DNA from 2 places in the Bacillus lumedeiriae genome. Region 1 is predicted to be linked to the other one. Evidence: riboswitches for the same ligand, from Rfam matches in the RefSeq annotation. Region 1 holds a riboswitch; the other holds the start of a gene.
What was found. A riboswitch is a leader RNA that binds a small molecule or an ion and turns the genes downstream of it on or off. The one in region 1 is predicted to bind glycine.

Region 1 (8,915 bases):
TCCTCTGTCACAATGACACTGTATGTCAATTCATGCTCGTGAAGCACACCCCTTCCGCCTGTTGGACGACGGACGAAACCGAGACCATGTCGTTTAACAGCAGCAAAATCAATTTCCTTTGCCGCTTTTTGAAAATAGCCGATCGACAGCGCTGCCGGCTCCCATCCATAAAAACGAATAACCGGCGGAATTTTGCCTTCGCTGTGCCACTCCAGCAGAGCTTCATCCATTGCCATATTGAAGCTTGCCGATTGCCGGCCGGAATCAACAAACTTCCAAGTTTCTTTTTTCATGATGATTGCCGCCTTCTTTATAATAAATTCACTCACCTAGTGTATCAAAAGCAGAGAAAAAAACAAAGAGGTATACACTGTGTTTATTTCTTTTGATTCTTCACACAGCCACGTTTATAATAGAAATCAGCGCATGTCTACTAGGAAGGGGTGTATCCAATGCTCTATACAATAGCTACCATTTTAGGCGTCATTATTTTGTATACTTTATATATGTATTTTTCCCAGAAAAAAGCGGTCAAGCCGCTCTCTCAGGAAGAGTTCATTAAAGGCTACCGCAAGGCGCAGCTCATTGACGTCCGTGAACCGAACGAATTTGAAGCCGGCCATATTCTTGGCGCCCGTAATATCCCACTTACACAATTAAAAACGCGCATGAAAGAAATCCGTCCCGACAAGACCGTATATCTATACTGCCAAAGCGGCATACGCAGCGGCCGGGCGGCCCAGACACTGTACAAAAAAGGCTACCGCGATCTTTATCATCTTCGAGGCGGCTTTAAACAATGGACTGGAAAAGTGAAAAGTAAGTGAAAAGAGGCTGACCCAAAAGGTCGTTAAAAACGACTGTTTAGGGTCAGTCTTTCTTTTGTTTTTTTTTGACAAAATCCAAACGATGATGTTTTACTAAGTTGATTGTAGTGGAAGGCGCGAAGACTCCTGCAGGGAAGCGAAGCACCTAGAATGGAAATCAATGAACAAGTTTAAAAAAATCACACAACAAAGGGGATGCCCCTAAAGTTATACTCTTGGGACATCCTCTCTTTTCTATATTAAATATTTTGCAATTCTTTTTCGTAACGAAGGACAGGCTTGCGAGCCGCTGTCGTTTCATCAAGACGGCCGATGACGGTTGTATGAGGCGCTTCTTGAACGATTTCAGGATTTGTTTCTGCTTCCCTCGCAATCTGAATCATCTTATCAATAAACGCATCAAGTGTTTCTTTTGATTCGGTTTCTGTCGGCTCGATCATAATACACTCTTCTACATTCAGCGGGAAGTAGATCGTTGGCGGATGAAAACCGAAATCAAGCAGACGCTTCGCTATATCAAGCGTACGTACACCAAGCTTTTTCTGACGCTTACCGCTCAACACAAATTCATGCTTACAATGACGGTCAAATGGCAGGTCGAAATAAGGAGCGAGCCTGCGCATCATATAGTTCGCATTTAATACAGCATATTCCGTCACTGCTTTCAAGCCATCCGGTCCCATCGAACGGATATATGTGTAAGCCCGAACGTTAATACCAAAGTTTCCATAGAATGGCTTCACGCGCCCAATCGCTTGCGGACGATCATAGTCGAAGTGGTATACATCGTCTTTTTTCACTAACACAGGCTTCGGCAAATAAGGAATCAAGTCTTTCTTCACACCTACAGGGCCAGATCCCGGACCGCCGCCGCCGTGGGGACCAGTGAACGTTTTATGAAGGTTTAAGTGAACGACGTCAAATCCCATGTCTCCAGGCCGCGCTTTCGACATAACCGCATTTAAGTTTGCCCCATCATAGTACACCTTGCCGCCGACCCCATGAATAATTTCGGCTATTTCTAAAATATTCTCTTCAAACAAGCCAAGCGTGTTTGGATTCGTCAGCATAAGCGCAGCCGTTGTTTCATCGGCCACACGTTTCAAGTCTTCTAAATCGACTAATCCGTCTTCTCCCGATTTGACCGTCACTGTTTCAAAGCCTGCGACCGTCGCAGAGGCCGGGTTTGTACCATGAGCAGAGTCGGGAACGATGACCTTTGTACGATTGAAATCACCATTTGTTTCGTGATACGCACGGATCATCATCAGTGCCGTCCATTCACCATGAGCACCAGCTGCCGGCTGAAGGGTCACTTCATCCATACCAGTAATCTCTTTTAAGTGCTCCTGCAGATCATACATGAGCTCCAATGCCCCTTGTACAGTCTCTTCCTGCTGAAGCGGATGAATATAAGCGAAGCCGTCAAAACGTGCGACATCTTCATTGATTTTTGGGTTATATTTCATCGTACATGAACCAAGCGGATAAAATCCTGAGTCTACCCCATGATTTCTCTTCGATAACGCTGTATAATGACGCATAATGTCGAGCTCAGACACCTCTGGAAGTTCAGGTTCTTCTTCCCGCAAATACCCAGCAGGCAAAAGTGCCGATAAAGCTGTTTCCGGTACATCTAACTCAGGCAGACTATAGCCAATCCGCCCCGGCTGAGACACTTCAAATATAAGCTCCTGATCGTTCTTATTCATGGCTATCCCCCAATTCTGCTGCAAAGAGCTCAATTTCTTCTTTTGTCCGCAATTCTGTCACAGCAACTAACATACAATTCTCTAATTCTTTATAAGTAAGCCCAAGATCATAGCCGCCTATTATTCCCTTTTTAAACAGCTTTTGATTCACTTCTTTGATGGGCTTATTTAAACGGACAACAAACTCATTAAATATTGGTCCATCAAACACGATATCCAGACCATGCTGCTTCATTGTTTCTCTAGCAAAAAATGCTTTTTGCAAGTTTTGCACCGCGATTTCACGAACACCTTTTTTACCTAAAGCTGTCATCGCTACGCTGGCTGCGAGAGCATTGAGTGCCTGGTTAGAACAAATATTAGAAGTCGCTTTATCACGGCGAATATGCTGCTCACGCGCCTGCAGTGTCAGCACAAATCCGCGGCGGCCTTCATCATCATGTGTCTGGCCAACAAGACGGCCCGGCACTTTACGCATCAGCTTTTTCGTTACGGCAAAGTATCCACAATGTGGTCCGCCGAATTGAGCTGGAATACCGAATGGCTGTGCATCACCAATCACAATATCTGCTCCAAACTTTCCAGGAGGTGTCAACGCACCTAGAGAAAGCGGATTAGAAGAGACAACAAACATCGCTTTTTGTCCGTGAGCCGCTTTTTCTACTTCTGCAAGTGGTTCAACGGCGCCGAAAAAGTTCGGATATTGAACAATAACCCCCGCTGTGTCGCTGTCTACAAGCTGATTTAATTGATCAATATCTGTTACACCATTCATATGAGGTACTTCGATCACTTCAATGCCCTGTCCTTTCGCATACGTTTTTAATACGTCACGCGATTCAGGATGAACCGTTTCTGATACGAGTACTTTCTTCTTTTTCGTTTGAGCCGCGCTAAGCATCGCCGCTTCTGCTAAAGCTGTACCTCCATCATACATCGAGGAGTTGGCTACATCCATACCTGTCAATTCACAAATCATCGTTTGGAATTCAAAAATGGCTTGCAGCTCCCCTTGAGAAATTTCTGGCTGGTACGGTGTATAAGCTGTATAAAATTCAGAACGGGAAATGACGTGGTCCACAATGGACGGTGTGTAATGATCATATACGCCTGCCCCTAAAAAGGAAGCATATTGTTTTGCATTCGCATTTTTGGCAGCCATTGCACTCAATTCTTTTTTCAAAGCCGGTTCCGATTTTGCTTCCTTGATATCGTACAACCCTTGGAAACGTACTTGTTCAGGGATGTCTGCAAATAATTCATCAATTGTTTGAACACCAACTGCCGAAAGCATCTCTTTCTTATCAGATTCAGTCATTGGCAAATAACGATGTTTCATAACTTTTCCCCCTTCTCTCCTCTTATTTTGAACGTTTATAAAATGGCGGTTTCACTGTTTTTGCTGCTAGTTTTTTACCCCGGATCTCTACGAACAATTCCTGGTCTGGTACAGCCAGCTCGGCTTTGACTAATGCAAGACCAATATTTTTCTTTAATGTCGGTGATTGCGTACCCGTCGTTACGTGACCTGCCGCTTCTTCTCCTGAAAAAACGGGATAGCCATGACGCGGGATCCCCCTATCAATCATTTCAAGACCAATCAGCTTCCGCTTAGAGCCATTTTCCTTCTGCTCTTTTAAAGCTGTGAGTCCGATAAATTCTTCTTTATTTGTTTTAACAGCAAAGCCAAGGCCCGCTTCAATTGGCGATATATCTTCTGACAGTTCCTGACCATATAATGCCAGATTCGCTTCAAAACGCAATGTATCACGTGCACCCAGGCCGCATGGAACTAAGCCTTCCTCTTCGCCCGCTTCTAATAGATCCTTCCATATCTTCCCTGCATCGCCGCTTTGACTATAAATCTCAAAACCATCTTCTCCTGTGTATCCAGTCCGTGACACTAGAGCATGTGCACCATTGATGCTGACATGCTGGCGAAATGCAAATGACTTGATGTCTTGTAAGTCAACACCGGCTACAAGCTTTTGAAGAATGCTTTCAGCAGCCGGTCCTTGAATGGCAAGCTGCGCCCAATCCTGCGATACATTGTTTATTTGCACTTCTCCTGTCCCATGCTCTTTCAGCCACTGGAAATCCTTCTCGGTATTTGCGGCATTCACGACAAGCAGGTAGTCTTCTTCAGCCAGCATGTAGACGAGCAAGTCATCGATCGTACCTCCTTGTTCATTGCACATAATTGTATACATGGCACGGTCGGGCTGCAGCTTTGACAAGTCATTCGTCATCATTTTTTGCAAGAAAGCTAAGGCGTCTTTTCCCTTGACTGTAATCTCTCCCATGTGGGATACATCAAAAAGACCAGCCTTCGTCCGGACAGCTTCATGCTCCTCTTTAATACTTGAAAACTGAACAGGGAGCTCCCATCCACCAAAATCAATGGTTTTTGCCCCATATTGTTTATACAGTTCAAACAGCGGCGTACGCTTTAGTTCTCCCATTCTCCTGCCCCTTTCAATGCTTATTGTTTCATCGTCATTTTGCGGTTCCATCCGTTCTGAATATAAAAAAGGACAGAGAACAGCTTATAAAAGTTGTCCTCTGTCCTTGAACCTGAAAGTTTACCCCCATCAAATGGGCTGTCTTCTTTGGTGGTTTCGATGACGAAACACTCTCCAGAGATGCGTCCAGCAAGAGTTCTTTTGCCTGAGAGATTCACAAAAAGTTTGTTTGCTCCTTCGGCGCTGTATAAACAGTCTCTCCCCTTGCCTTCATTCGCTATATTTAATTAATAAATGGGTATACTATGAACACCTGATTAGAAACAATCAATAATGTTCGTTTTTTGCAAAATGACATAATATTTAGTTCCTTTACATCCTACCATTAAAGGTGAGGTTTCGGCAATACATTTTATAAAGGAGTTTTTAAAATGAACGTAGATATACACTTTAACCACGCATGGGAAGAAGAGTTAGAGAAAAGAATTGAACAAGATGGACCGTGGGGAAGCTGGTCGCTTTTTCAATCAACTGTAAAAATGGAAACACGAATGATGGTGTCGAATTTTGAAGGATTGTTAGCCCCTAAGTTTTTGCCAGGTCTCACTCCTCTTCCCCATCAGCTTGAAGCGGCAAGAAAAGTCATCGAGGAAATGAATGGAAAAGCCATTTTAGCCGATGAAGTAGGACTTGGGAAAACGATCGAGGCAGGACTCGTATTAAAAGAATATTTAATACGGGGTCTCGTAAAAAAAGTATTGATCTTAGCTCCCGCTTCCCTCGTTTCACAATGGGCTGATGAATTGAACACCAAGTTTTATATTCCAGCCGTGGCCCAGAAAAAGTTTTATGCCTGGGATCAATATGATATTGTCATCTCTTCCATTGATACAGCGAAACGAAGTCCTCACAAAGAAAAAATTTATGAACAAGACTACGATTTAGTCATTATTGATGAAGCTCATAAATTAAAAAATCATAAAACAAAAAACTATCAGTTTGTCCGCCATTTAAAAAAGAAGTTTTGTCTGCTCCTGACAGCGACGCCTATTCAAAATCGATTGGATGAAATGTTTCATCTCGTTTCACTGTTGAAGCCTGGTCATCTAGGAAGCGAAGGACAATTTACCGATCAATTTAAAAAAGGAGACCGGCAAGTACAAAACCACCAGCATTTAATGAAGCTGATGAATAAAGTGATGATCCGCAACCGCCGTCAGGACACAGGGGTAGAGTGGACGGCTAGAAAAGTGGAATCCATCAAAGTAACATTCACGGATGAGGAGCGTGCGCTTTACGACACACTTCAACAGTTTGTCCGCAGCCAGCCTCAGGAGATCAGCTCTGCCTTGTCGTTACTCACCTTGCAGAGAGAAGCTTGCAGCAGCAAAGAAGCCGTCTTTTTCACGTTGAAAAATATGGCAAAGAAATTATACGGAAACGAACTTGCCTTTCCGGAAAGTTTTCAAGAGGTGTTATCTCATATCCAAAACATTGCGCAAAATTCAAAAGCGCAAAAAGCATTAGAACTCGTTCATTCGATCGACGACAAAGTCATTATTTTCACGGAATACCGGGCCACCCAGCTATATTTACAATGGTTTTTTAAACAACATGGCATTTCATCTGTTCCCTTTCGCGGCGGCTTTAAGCGCGGAAAAAAAGATTGGATGAAACAGCTGTTTCAGCAGCACGCCCAGGTCTTAATTGCAACTGAGGCCGGCGGCGAAGGGCTGAATTTGCAGTTTTGCCATCATTTAATCAACTTTGATCTTCCATGGAATCCTATGCGGCTTGAACAAAGGATTGGCCGTGTTCACCGTTTTGGACAATCTGAGGATGTACATATTTACAATTTCAGCATTGAAGATACGATTGAAGACAGAATTCTCCAGCTTCTCTATGAAAAAATTCATTTATTTGAACAAGCAGTCGGGCAGCTTGATGACATTTTAGAGAGGATGGAAATTCCTAATATGCAAGAACACTTAACTGATATTTTTCAGCATTCAAAAACAGAAGGTGAATTACAAGTGAAGATGAAAAATCTCGAGGCAGCTATTGAACTCGCAAACGAATGGAAAAAAGGAGAGGACGCATTTGCTGAAAAACGAAATTCATCTATTTCTTAACACTTATTTTAAAGCGGCTGAATGTACCTTTTTAGAAGAAACAGAAGGTTCACTCACTGTCAAACTAACCCCTGAGCTGGATAAAGAGCTGATGAACCGGCCATTTTACTGGCATTATGCTGAAAAAACAGGAATGAAGGGCGAACCGCTTTCATTAACCCTTATTACCGAGCAGTCGAAAGCCCCTAAGGAGCTGAAAGGAGAAAGCGTTCATTTTGGCACTCCGCGATTGCAGCAAATTTTCCAATCTGCCAAGCAGCATACTAGTTTTATCCGTCTTTACGAACAAAAAACAACGGACAGCCGGCAGGCTCTTCACCCCTGGCTGTTAGTCAATATGAAAGTTTCTTATGAGGCTAATCGCAAAAAAGATATGTTTCATTCATTCGGTCTTAATTTAATTAATGGCGTGATTCAAGAAGACTTTATGGGTCAACTGAGCTACAAATCTTTAGTATCAAAAATTCCCGATTATTCTTTTACCATTACTCCTTTAATCAAACCTACAAGCGGCGTTAAGCGGCTGCAGCGTTTTTTAACTTCTCAAATTGAAAACGAAAACCATGATTGGGCTGTAAAAGCGCGAATGAAGTGGAACGAAGATTTAACTTTACTTGATGACTTTTATGAAAACGAGGAGAAAAAGCCCGAGGCTTACTTTATTGAAAAAGCGGCACTTGAAAAACAATATTCGCCAAGAATTTATGTAGATACGATTAACGGCGGCCTCATTTACCTGCATCCTTCCAGCGGATAAAGTGCAACTTCCGTAGCTGGGAATTTTCTTTACCCGCTGGTGGTTAGTTGAACGGATCGGGCGTTTCTCCCCGCCTATGCTTTTTAGAAACAACCTAAAGCCTTGAGACGGGGGCTTACTGCCGGTTAATGTGGAATAAATGAGAACCGCTTCATTCATATGTAAATAGCGCTGCCCGTCACTTTTTATGAAATAACTGGCGCAGCGCCCAAGGAAGCAGGCCGAACCATCTAGCAGAGAAAGCAGGGCGCCCGGCCTGTTTCTGCCGGCGTTTTTCTTTTCTTACTCGTTTGGGCTCATTTAAGTAACCAAAAAAAGCCCCCATAAAGTATTTTACATATTCATTCATTAACATCGCCTCCCATGGTCGATGTCAGTTTTTCCAATTTCCCCTCATTTTAAACAGCAGTCCCCTTGTTATTCAAACCATTGAATGATCCGGCGTTCATTCAAATGATAAATAATTCTAGATGAAAACCGGGTGTCTGTTTTTATCGTTTTTAAATGAATAACGACTACGTCTTCTCCTTTATTCGGTGCGGATGCATAAATCACTTCCCCACGGTTTGTACGGTATGTGCCTGAAATGGCTTCTTCACTTTCTAAAAGCCATACAGCATGTTGAAGTGTCATTAACTCCATTACTTTCGTTTCGTAATAGTCCGTTAAGAATAAAGCCGTCTGCTGCTTACTGACGAAGATACTTGTTCCAAAAATAGCAGCTGTACAAACGATGACAAAAAGCAGCAATGTGTAGGGCAGCAGGATCCCTTTCTCATTATCTATGAAACATTTCATCATGTCCCTCCGTTGAAAATGTGGAACTTTGCTTGTTCTTTTTCACCATTTTTAAAAGCTGCCTCGACACATAGAGAAGAACTGCATGGGTAGAATTGAAAAAAAGAAACTTCCTGCAGAATCATTTCATGACCTTTTCCATTGACCCGTCTTCGAATGCCTTCATTGAATATTTGGAGTGTAATCGTATCACTATCATGGACAATTGTTAACTCGTCTTCAGCTAT
Region 2 (8,915 bases), on a different contig from region 1:
ATTTTCGGCAAAATAATTCTTCTTTTACTTTTTGGCCAGTTTCAGTCATTGCCAGGCCGCCAAGTGCGGTTTCTCTCAAAGTTCTTGGCATCTCCTTGCCCACTTTGTACATCGCTCCGATGACTTCATCACACGGAATGCGGCTTTCAATACCGGCAAGCGCTAAATCCGCAGCTGCAAAAGCAATCGACGTGCCAATCACATTTCGTTTAATACAAGGAACTTCAACAAGTCCTGCAACAGGATCACACACTAATCCTAAAAGCGATTTTAAAGCGATCGCTGTGGCATGAATCGCTTGCTGCGGTGTTCCTCCTTTTAATTCAGCAATTGTTCCGGCGGCCATGGCAGTGGCAGAACCAACCTCTGCCTGACATCCCCCGGCAGCTCCTGAAATAAATGAACGGTTAGCAATGACATAACCAAGCATACTCGCTGTAAATAGTCCCATTACTAACTGGTGATAGGGCGTGCCATCATTTTTATGAAGAGAGAACAATACGCCGGGCAAAATGCCTGCTGCACCAGCCGTCGGAGTTGCTACAATCACTCCCATGCGTGCATTGCTTTCAGAAGTAGCCATGGAGAATGTCATCGCATCGCTTATATAATGACCGGTCAGTGCTTTTCCTGAACGTACATAATCCCCCATCTTCACCGCATCGCCGCCAGAAATACCACTCGGAGCAGCAGAAGCATCTTTCGTGCCGCTGTCTACTGCTTCCTTCATTTTGATTAACCGTTCTTCCATCATGCGAAGAATCGTTTCTTGATCTCTTCCCGACTTTTCCTCTTCCATTATCAGCATGATTTCGCCAATCGTTTTCTGTTCCCGTTCACACACTTCAATGAGTTCTTTCATTGACTGAATTTCCATCATACGCCCCTCACAAGTACTTTCCTTTTCTTTTTACGGTACTTTTCAACAATGATTGAAAAGTCATCGCTTGTGCTCAAACGTATATCGACCATTTCATCGTCAATCATAAATAATTTAGAGAGGCCTCCCCCGAGAGAAGCTCCGCCAACTCGGACAACCGCTGCGCCGCGTCGAGCCGTTACAATCGTTGTATTCGGATGATCAAAATAGAGACAATGTTCTTCTAATTGGAAGGTACAGTTCATCCCGCGTTCATGTGCTAGTTCAATCGAATATCTAATGTGCGGATCATCTGTATCCATTCCAAGCAGTCCGCCGAGCAATGCTTTATCTGTCCCATGCCCCTGATATGTTTCTGCGAAGGAATCGTAAAAAAGAATGTGCACTTCCTCCGGGCATCCCTCTAAAAGCTCGTAAACAAATCTTCCAATAGATACCACACCAGCTGTGTGAGAACTAGAGGGCCCTACCATGATTGGTCCAATAATGTCAAAGCAGCTTTGAAATTCCATGAAAGTGCTCCTTTCTTACACATTGATTGGTTGTTGAAACAATGGATACGATTCACAAATGGCTCTTGTGATTTCCTTCGCCTCTTCTAAAACGGTCCGATCACCCTTACTCCCCAAAACAGCTGCGATCACTTTCGCAATTTGTACCATCTCTTCCTGTTTCATTCCGCGTGTAGTCAATGCGGCTGTTCCCATACGGATGCCGCTCGTCACAAACGGACTCTCCGGATCATATGGAATCGTATTTTTATTGACTGTAATTCCGGATTCTTCAAGTATCTTCTCCGCTTCTTTTCCTGTCAGACCCCACGGACGTACATCTAATAGCACAATATGGTTGTCTGTTCCGCCGGAGACTAGTTCGGCTCCCTCTTTCTTTAATGCCTCACCAAGCGTTTGAGCATTTTCAATCACTTGTTTGGCGTATTGTTTAAACCCTGGCTGCAATGCCTCTTTGAAAGCCACTGCCTTGGCCGCAATAATGTGCATTAATGGGCCGCCTTGAATGCCTGGGAATACAGATTTATTCATCGCTTTGATGATCTCTTCATGATTGGTTAAAATAATGCCGCCGCGTGGTCCTCTTAACGTTTTATGTGTTGTACTCGTCACCACATCTGCATAAGGGATAGGCGATGGATGAAGACCAGCCGCTACCAGCCCGGCAATATGCGCCATATCTACCATTAACTTCGCGCCCACTTGATCAGCAATTTCTTTAAAACGGGCAAAATCAATCGTTCTTGGATAAGCACTCGTACCTGCAATCATCAGTTTTGGTTTTTCTTTTTTGGCGATCTCCTCAAGCTCGTCATAATCAATCAACTGATTGTCTTCTCTCACTCCGTAAGAGACAACGTCAAACCACTTTCCAGAAATGCTGACGGGACTTCCATGAGTTAAATGCCCGCCATGTGATAAATTCATTCCCATAATTTTATCCCCTGGCTGCAACAAAGCATAAAAAACAGCGAGATTCGCCTGAGCACCTGAATGAGGCTGGACGTTTGCGTACTTTGCTCCGAACAGCTCTGTTACACGATCGATCGCCGCCTGTTCTGCAACATCTACATACTCACAGCCGCCATAATAACGCTTCCCTGGGTAGCCTTCTGCGTATTTATTCGTCATGACGCTTCCCATTGCTTCTAACACGTCCTCACTGACAAAGTTTTCAGATGCGATCAACTCTAATGTGTGATACTGGCGCTGCTTTTCCTTCTCAATGGCTCCAAAAATCGTTGTATCATTTTTTTGCAAACTCATTCTTACTCCTCCTCGAAATGTCGTCTAGACTTCCCTTTTCTGCTTTTTTGGGTACACAAAAAGGACAGAAAAGGGTAATCTCATGTTCTCTACCCTTCTCTGTCCTTTTACCTGAGAGCTTAACTCCATTTACGATGGAGTCTTCCCCTTTGGTGGCGTTTTAGCAACGCTCTCTCCAGAGTGGCGTCCCGTTGCAGTTCATCTACCTGAGAGATTGGTTCCAAGGGTCTTTTTGGAACTTGCTCCTTCGGTGGCATGTACTTCACACTCTCCTACAACAATCATCCGCACTTTATTAAATTTTCATTATATTCAGAATAGTTAACACGAATATAACTGTCAATCTTTTTGCATATACTTCCATACTCTGCCAGAAAAATTGTGTAAGGATCTTTCGGTACACATTGAATGCTCACTTTTATTTTCGTATTTTCTTGTTCTCTGACCTCACTAAAAGATCTACTTTACAAATAAGAAGGATTTGGCTCAACATTTTTGAAGTAAACAGCTTCTCCGTCACTCTCTCCATCAAAAATAACCGTCGTCTTCGGAGAAAAAATTAAAACATCCCCTGCTTCGCCTACATATTTGTTTCCTTCTACATCACGCACGATCATTTTTCCTTTTGTCACGATTTTAACCTCAACAAAATCAAACTCTACTGAATAATCTACTGAAGGCTGCAGGGCAAAATAACCTAATGTTAAGACATCTTTTTTATCTGTAAGAGGCAAATCAAGAATTTGTCCTTTTAGTTCAGGCGTGCCCCGTAATTCTCCTACTTCATTTAATGTATAAGTGCCTGCCTTAATTAATTGAATGCCTGGCTTTTTGCATAAAAGTTCCACTTCACTTTGTTTCATTGTTTTTTGGCTCAATTTTTCCACCTCTTAATAGTTGATAGATAGACCTATTCCCATAAAGGTCTGACCTCACCCCAATACACTGTGTATATTGGACTCCTTCTACAGTAGAGTATATTGTTGATGTGAGGTCTGACACGTTGATTTACCTTACTTTTTAATAATGTTATGCTCCGGTCCGAATGGGAATTTAGTAATATTCTCTACCCCATTCTCAGTAATCACAAGAATGTCATGCTCACGGTAACCGCCTGCACCCGGCTCTCCCTCTGGAATCATAATCATCGGCTCCATAGATACAACCATGCCTGGCTCTAGTACCGTTTCGATATCCTCACGAAGTTCCAGTCCAGCTTCCCGCCCGTAGTAATGGCTGAGCACACCAAAAGAATGTCCATAGCCGAACGTACGGTTCGCTAAAAGATTATGCTCGCGGTAGATCTCGTTCAATTCAGCCGCAATATCCATACATCTGGCACCTGGCTTAATCAGTTCAAGGCCGCGTCTGTGTACTTTACAGTTGACCTCCCAGAGTTCAAGATGACGCTCAGAAACATCTTCCAAGAACAGTGTGCGCTCAAGAGCTGTATAGTAACCAGCAATCATCGGGAAGCAGTTCAGACTTAGGATATCTCCGCGCTGCAGTTTACGGGAAGTAGCCCAGTTATGCGCTCCGTCTGTATTAATGCCGGATTGAAACCAGACCCACGTATCCCTAAGTTCTGCATGAGGGTACGTACGGGCAATTTCACGCACCATCGCTTCTGTTCCATGCAAAGCTACTTCATATTCCGGCACACCTTCGCGGATCGCTTCCACAATAGCCGCTCCTCCAATATCTGCAATGCGAGCCCCATTTTTAATCACTTCAATTTCCTCTGCCGACTTAAACATACGGTGAGACATAACCGCCTGAGAAACATCGACAAGTTCCGCTGTTGGCAGTGCGTCCTGCACTTGGCGCCGCAGGCTGAGAGTCATATTGTCCTCTTCCACTCCTAGTCGTCCGCGAACAAATCCTGATTCTGTCAGTACCTTTTTGACTGCATAGAAGAAGTTGTCTCTTTTCCAGTCTGTGTAGACAATGTTTTCATCAAAGCTGCGTCTCCATGGCATGCCCGCATCAATATTGGCGCTGACTGTCACATGTTTGTCCTGAGTAACGATCAACCCATACGTACGGTTGAAAGACGTGTATAAAAAATCGCTGTAATAATTAATATTGTGATAGGAAGTAAACAAGACCGCATCAATTCCATTTTCAGCCATATACTCGCGTAAGCGGCTATTGCGGCGTGTCATTTCCTCCTTTGAAAAAGTGGGCTTTACTTTCTCTCCGTTTTTTAAGATTTTTGTTCTTTCAAGATCCGTGATTTGTTGTACCATACTATTCACCTTTCCCTTCCCACATTTCAAATTAGAGTTTGTTTTTTGACATATATGATTCTCTTATATAGAGAAAACTAGATAACTTGTTTGCCAACAGCCTGAACTTAAGTTGTTTTTTGCAGCGACCCTTTTAAAGCAGGACGATTAATCGAGAAGATCGAAATGTCATGCTCCGTTTTACCCGTTGTAGCAAGCTGGCATAATGTTTCACCAACCGCACTTGAGAATTTAAATCCGTGTCCAGAGAAACCAGCGGCAATCACGACGTTAGAATGCTCTGGGTGTACGTCTATAACGAAGTGTTCATCCGGTGTTTTCGTGTACATGCAGACGGCGCCTCTTTTTAATTCTCCATTAGCTCCCGGCAGATGCTTGTCTAAAAAGGCACGCAGATTTTCTTCGTCTTCTGGATATGCTCCAAATTCACGATTAATCGTATCTGGATCAATTTTCTGTCCAAACGTATGATACCCTATCTTTAATCCGCAGCCGCTAAAGCTTGGGAATCCGTAATAAATACCTGTTGGCACTTCAACCATGAATCCTGGGAAATCATGTGTATTGCTATACTTTGTTTCATCAGCTTCAAAGAAACCTACAACTTGACGGTACGGCTGTAACGGAATGTGAATATTTAGTTTAGAAAGAAGTTTGCTATTCCAAGCACCCATGCTGACAATTAACTTATCAGCTGTGTAGGATCCACTGGCTGTTTGGATTTTAACGATGTCCGGTGAAATTTCAAAATCCTCAACCGGTGTATAGGTTAAAACTTTAGCGCCATTCGCCTCAGCTAGTTCGCGATAGGCACGAATACAATTTTCACTAAATAATACGCCTGAGTTTGGTTCAAAAATAGCATTATAATTTTCAGGTACCTGCACGCCCGGCCAACGCTTGTTTATTTCATCGCCTTCAAGCAAGTCTACTGTCAATGAATGTTCCTTTGCAGCTTCCATCGTTTCTGCAACGAAAGCAGATTCACCTTTAGGGCCAAATACGAGCACTCCCGTTTTCGTAAATATTTTATGATGTGTTTCTTTTTCTAGTTCATCCCATAACTCCTGTGATCTTAGAGCAAACGGTACATACTCTCTTCCTTCACCGTAAGCATGTCGGATAATGCGTGTATCACCGTGATGGCTTCCATTTGTATGTGGAGGATCAAATGAATCTACTAATAATGTTTTGATTCCTTGCTTCGATAAGTAATAACCTGCAGCCATTCCCATCGACCCGGCTCCAACAACAATAACGTCAAAATGTGTGCTCATAACCATCCTCCTAAAAAATCAATTCAAATAATTTATAAATTCAAAATATTTAAAATTTATTTGTTACATGTATCATACATCCGTTCCCAAGGAGGAACAATTGGATATTGATGCTTAATATTTTTACCGATAAAAATAATCGTTGTGCATACTGAACAATCCAAAAATCAAGCAGCACTTTCATCCATGTTTTCACTTTCAGAAGCAAAAGTCAGAAGAAGTAGATCGGTTCTCTGTCAATACAAACACAAGCACGGCATTCAAGTGAATGCCGTGCTTATGTTTGTTGTCACATATCTTCAAATAGTCAGCCAGGTGCAAAAAAGTAAGCACCCAAATTCAATCAAAGCCCCAAAATTTCGCCGGTCTAGCTATCGAAAAAGACTAAGATAAAAGTGATTTAGCTGATTCTGCATTTAGATTTTCCACATACTGCTGCACTTCTATTGCTGCCATGCATCCATCTCCAGTCGCTGTTACAACTTGACGGACAGCATCTTTTCTAATATCTCCAATCGCATAAATTCCGGGAATATTTGTTTTCATTCGCTGATCTGTAATGATCCATCCTTCTTCATCTGTTATGTTTAAATTTTTAACAAAATCAGAAACAGGATTCATGCCGATGTACTCGAAAACACCGTCAGTTGGAAAAGTTGTCACTTCCCCTGTTTTCACATTTTCAAGAAGAACACTATTCACTTTGTTCTCTCCAACAATTTCCTTCACTACTGTATTATAAACAATATCAACTTTAGCATTTTTAACCATCCTGTCAACCAAAATAGGCTGCGCTCTAAATCGATCTCGGCGATGCAAAACGGTTACTTTACTCGCAAACTTTGTTAAAAAAATAGATTCTTCTACCGCAGAATCTCCCCCGCCTACAACGACAAGTTCCTTCTCTTTAAAAAACGCTCCGTCACAAACGGCGCACCATGATACACCGCGGCCGGCAAATTCCTCTTCCCCGGGTATTCCTAATTTTTTATACTTAGTTCCCGTAGCTATAATGATAGACTTTGCCCTATACACCTGGTTATCGGTATAAACAACCTTTATACTTCCTTCATCAACAATATTCTGTACATTTGCCTGTCCATATTCTGCACCAAACTTTAAAGAATGCTCGAACATATTTTGCGCCAAATCCGGTCCAGATATGTGTGAATAACTAGGGAAGTTCTCAATTTCTTCAGTATTCTGAAGCTGACCGCCCGGTACCCCTCTCTCTAACAGCAAAGTTTTCAAGTTAGCTCTCGATGTATACACAGCCGCCGTCATACCGCCAGGACCGGCACCAATAATGATTACGTCATAAATGCTATCACTCATAAACTATACCTCTCTTATTCACGAAAAATATGAAACAGTCCAACTATTTACAATCAGCCTAATAGTGCCTCCAATAAGCTTTGTTTATGCTTTGGTTTTAGTATCTGTTAGAGATATTCAGAAATTAAGTTCTTCAATTTATCCTCTGGAGAGAACCCTAAACTTTGTTTAGCTACTGAACCATTTTTAAAGATCAAAATAGTAGGTACACTCATAATATTAAACTTCTGTGCTAAAACGCCGCTTTGATCGATATCCACATCCCCAAATACAACGTTATCCATACTTTCTGATAGACTCTCCAATACAGGAGCAATCATCTTACAAGGTCCGCACCATGGGGCACCGAATTTAATGACAGCTACTTCATTAGAAGAAGTTACTTCCTCAAAATTAATTTCATTGACAGTCACTACGTTTGACATTCATTTTTCCCCCTTTATGAACTTGCTGTTTGGAGTTCTTGCTACACATATTATCATAAATACAAATTAGTATTCAATATAAAATTATAATTATTTTAAATTAGTTATCATTATAATTACCAACGTGATTTTAGTGTTATCTTATAGCAGGTATTAACAACACTCTTTAGCTAGAACTTTCCTAGTCTTTTACGCCTCCAACACCCAACTATCTTGTGATAATGTGAATCTTTTTGTTTTAATTGGGAAAATCTATTGGTTTTTCCCGAGAAATCATGTAAAAAGATTAAATATATTAAATATTCTTAAAATTCAGTAATTACAAACCCCTAAGTGCTAGACTATCAATATTTAGAAAGAAAGAGGAATCAATTAAAAATGGTACAAGAAAAGCTTTGTACCATCTGCCAAGAGTCTATTATTGATAAAGGGAGGAAATTATCTTGAATCGTATTATAAGCCATGAAACATTGAAAGAACTGGTTATCAAAAAACTTTATGAGGTAAACGTGTGTCAAGAGGAGGCAGATATAGTAGCAGATGTCCTTGTTCACGCTAATTTACGTGGTGTTGATTCACACGGTGTGATGAAAACCGAGCATTACGTGAAAAGAATTCAAGGAGGGGGATTGAATATTAATTCCCATCCGAAAATAGAACAAACCAGTGACACTACCGCTATATATGATGGCGACAATGGATTTGGCCACGTTATTGCAAAAAAGGCGATGGATCTTGCGATTCAGATGGCAAAGAATCATGGGATAGGAGTGGCAGGAGTGAAACGCAGCAGCCATTGTGGCGCCCTATCCTACTTTATACAGCAAGCAATTGATGAAAAAATGATTGGTGTGGCTATGACTCATACTGAAACAGCTGTTATACCATTCGGTTCAGCCCAACCATACTTTGGTACGAATCCAATTGCTTTTGGCTTCCCTACAAAGCTGGAAAAGCCAATCATTTTTGAT

Region 2: another riboswitch for glycine. It lies ahead of glyA (serine hydroxymethyltransferase); the one in region 1 lies ahead of gcvT (glycine cleavage system aminomethyltransferase GcvT).

The regions. Positions count from the first base shown of each region.
Region 1 is NZ_JAUIYO010000001.1:257,809-266,723, forward strand. Features, by position in the region: gene QYG89_RS01365 (lipoate--protein ligase family protein) at 1-293, opposite strand, end outside; gene QYG89_RS01370 (rhodanese-like domain-containing protein) at 453-827, shown strand; gene gcvPB (aminomethyl-transferring glycine dehydrogenase subunit GcvPB) at 1,067-2,539, opposite strand; gene gcvPA (aminomethyl-transferring glycine dehydrogenase subunit GcvPA) at 2,532-3,878, opposite strand; gene gcvT (glycine cleavage system aminomethyltransferase GcvT) at 3,901-5,001, opposite strand; glycine riboswitch at 5,100-5,181, opposite strand; glycine riboswitch at 5,185-5,275, opposite strand; gene QYG89_RS01390 (DEAD/DEAH box helicase) at 5,433-7,133, shown strand; gene QYG89_RS01395 (YqhG family protein) at 7,102-7,890, shown strand; gene QYG89_RS01400 (YqzE family protein) at 8,069-8,239, opposite strand; gene QYG89_RS01405 (hypothetical protein) at 8,308-8,688, opposite strand; gene comGF (competence type IV pilus minor pilin ComGF) at 8,688-8,915, opposite strand, start outside.
Region 2 is NZ_JAUIYO010000013.1:43,166-52,080, forward strand. Features, by position in the region: gene sdaAA (L-serine ammonia-lyase, iron-sulfur-dependent, subunit alpha) at 1-877, opposite strand, end outside; gene QYG89_RS13565 (serine dehydratase beta chain) at 877-1,392, opposite strand; gene glyA (serine hydroxymethyltransferase) at 1,408-2,658, opposite strand; glycine riboswitch at 2,748-2,842, opposite strand; glycine riboswitch at 2,843-2,943, opposite strand; gene QYG89_RS13575 (cupin domain-containing protein) at 3,123-3,536, opposite strand; gene QYG89_RS13580 (M24 family metallopeptidase) at 3,672-4,907, opposite strand; gene solA (N-methyl-L-tryptophan oxidase) at 5,015-6,184, opposite strand; gene trxB (thioredoxin-disulfide reductase) at 6,569-7,519, opposite strand; gene trxA (thioredoxin) at 7,627-7,944, opposite strand; gene allD (ureidoglycolate dehydrogenase) at 8,388-8,915, shown strand, end outside.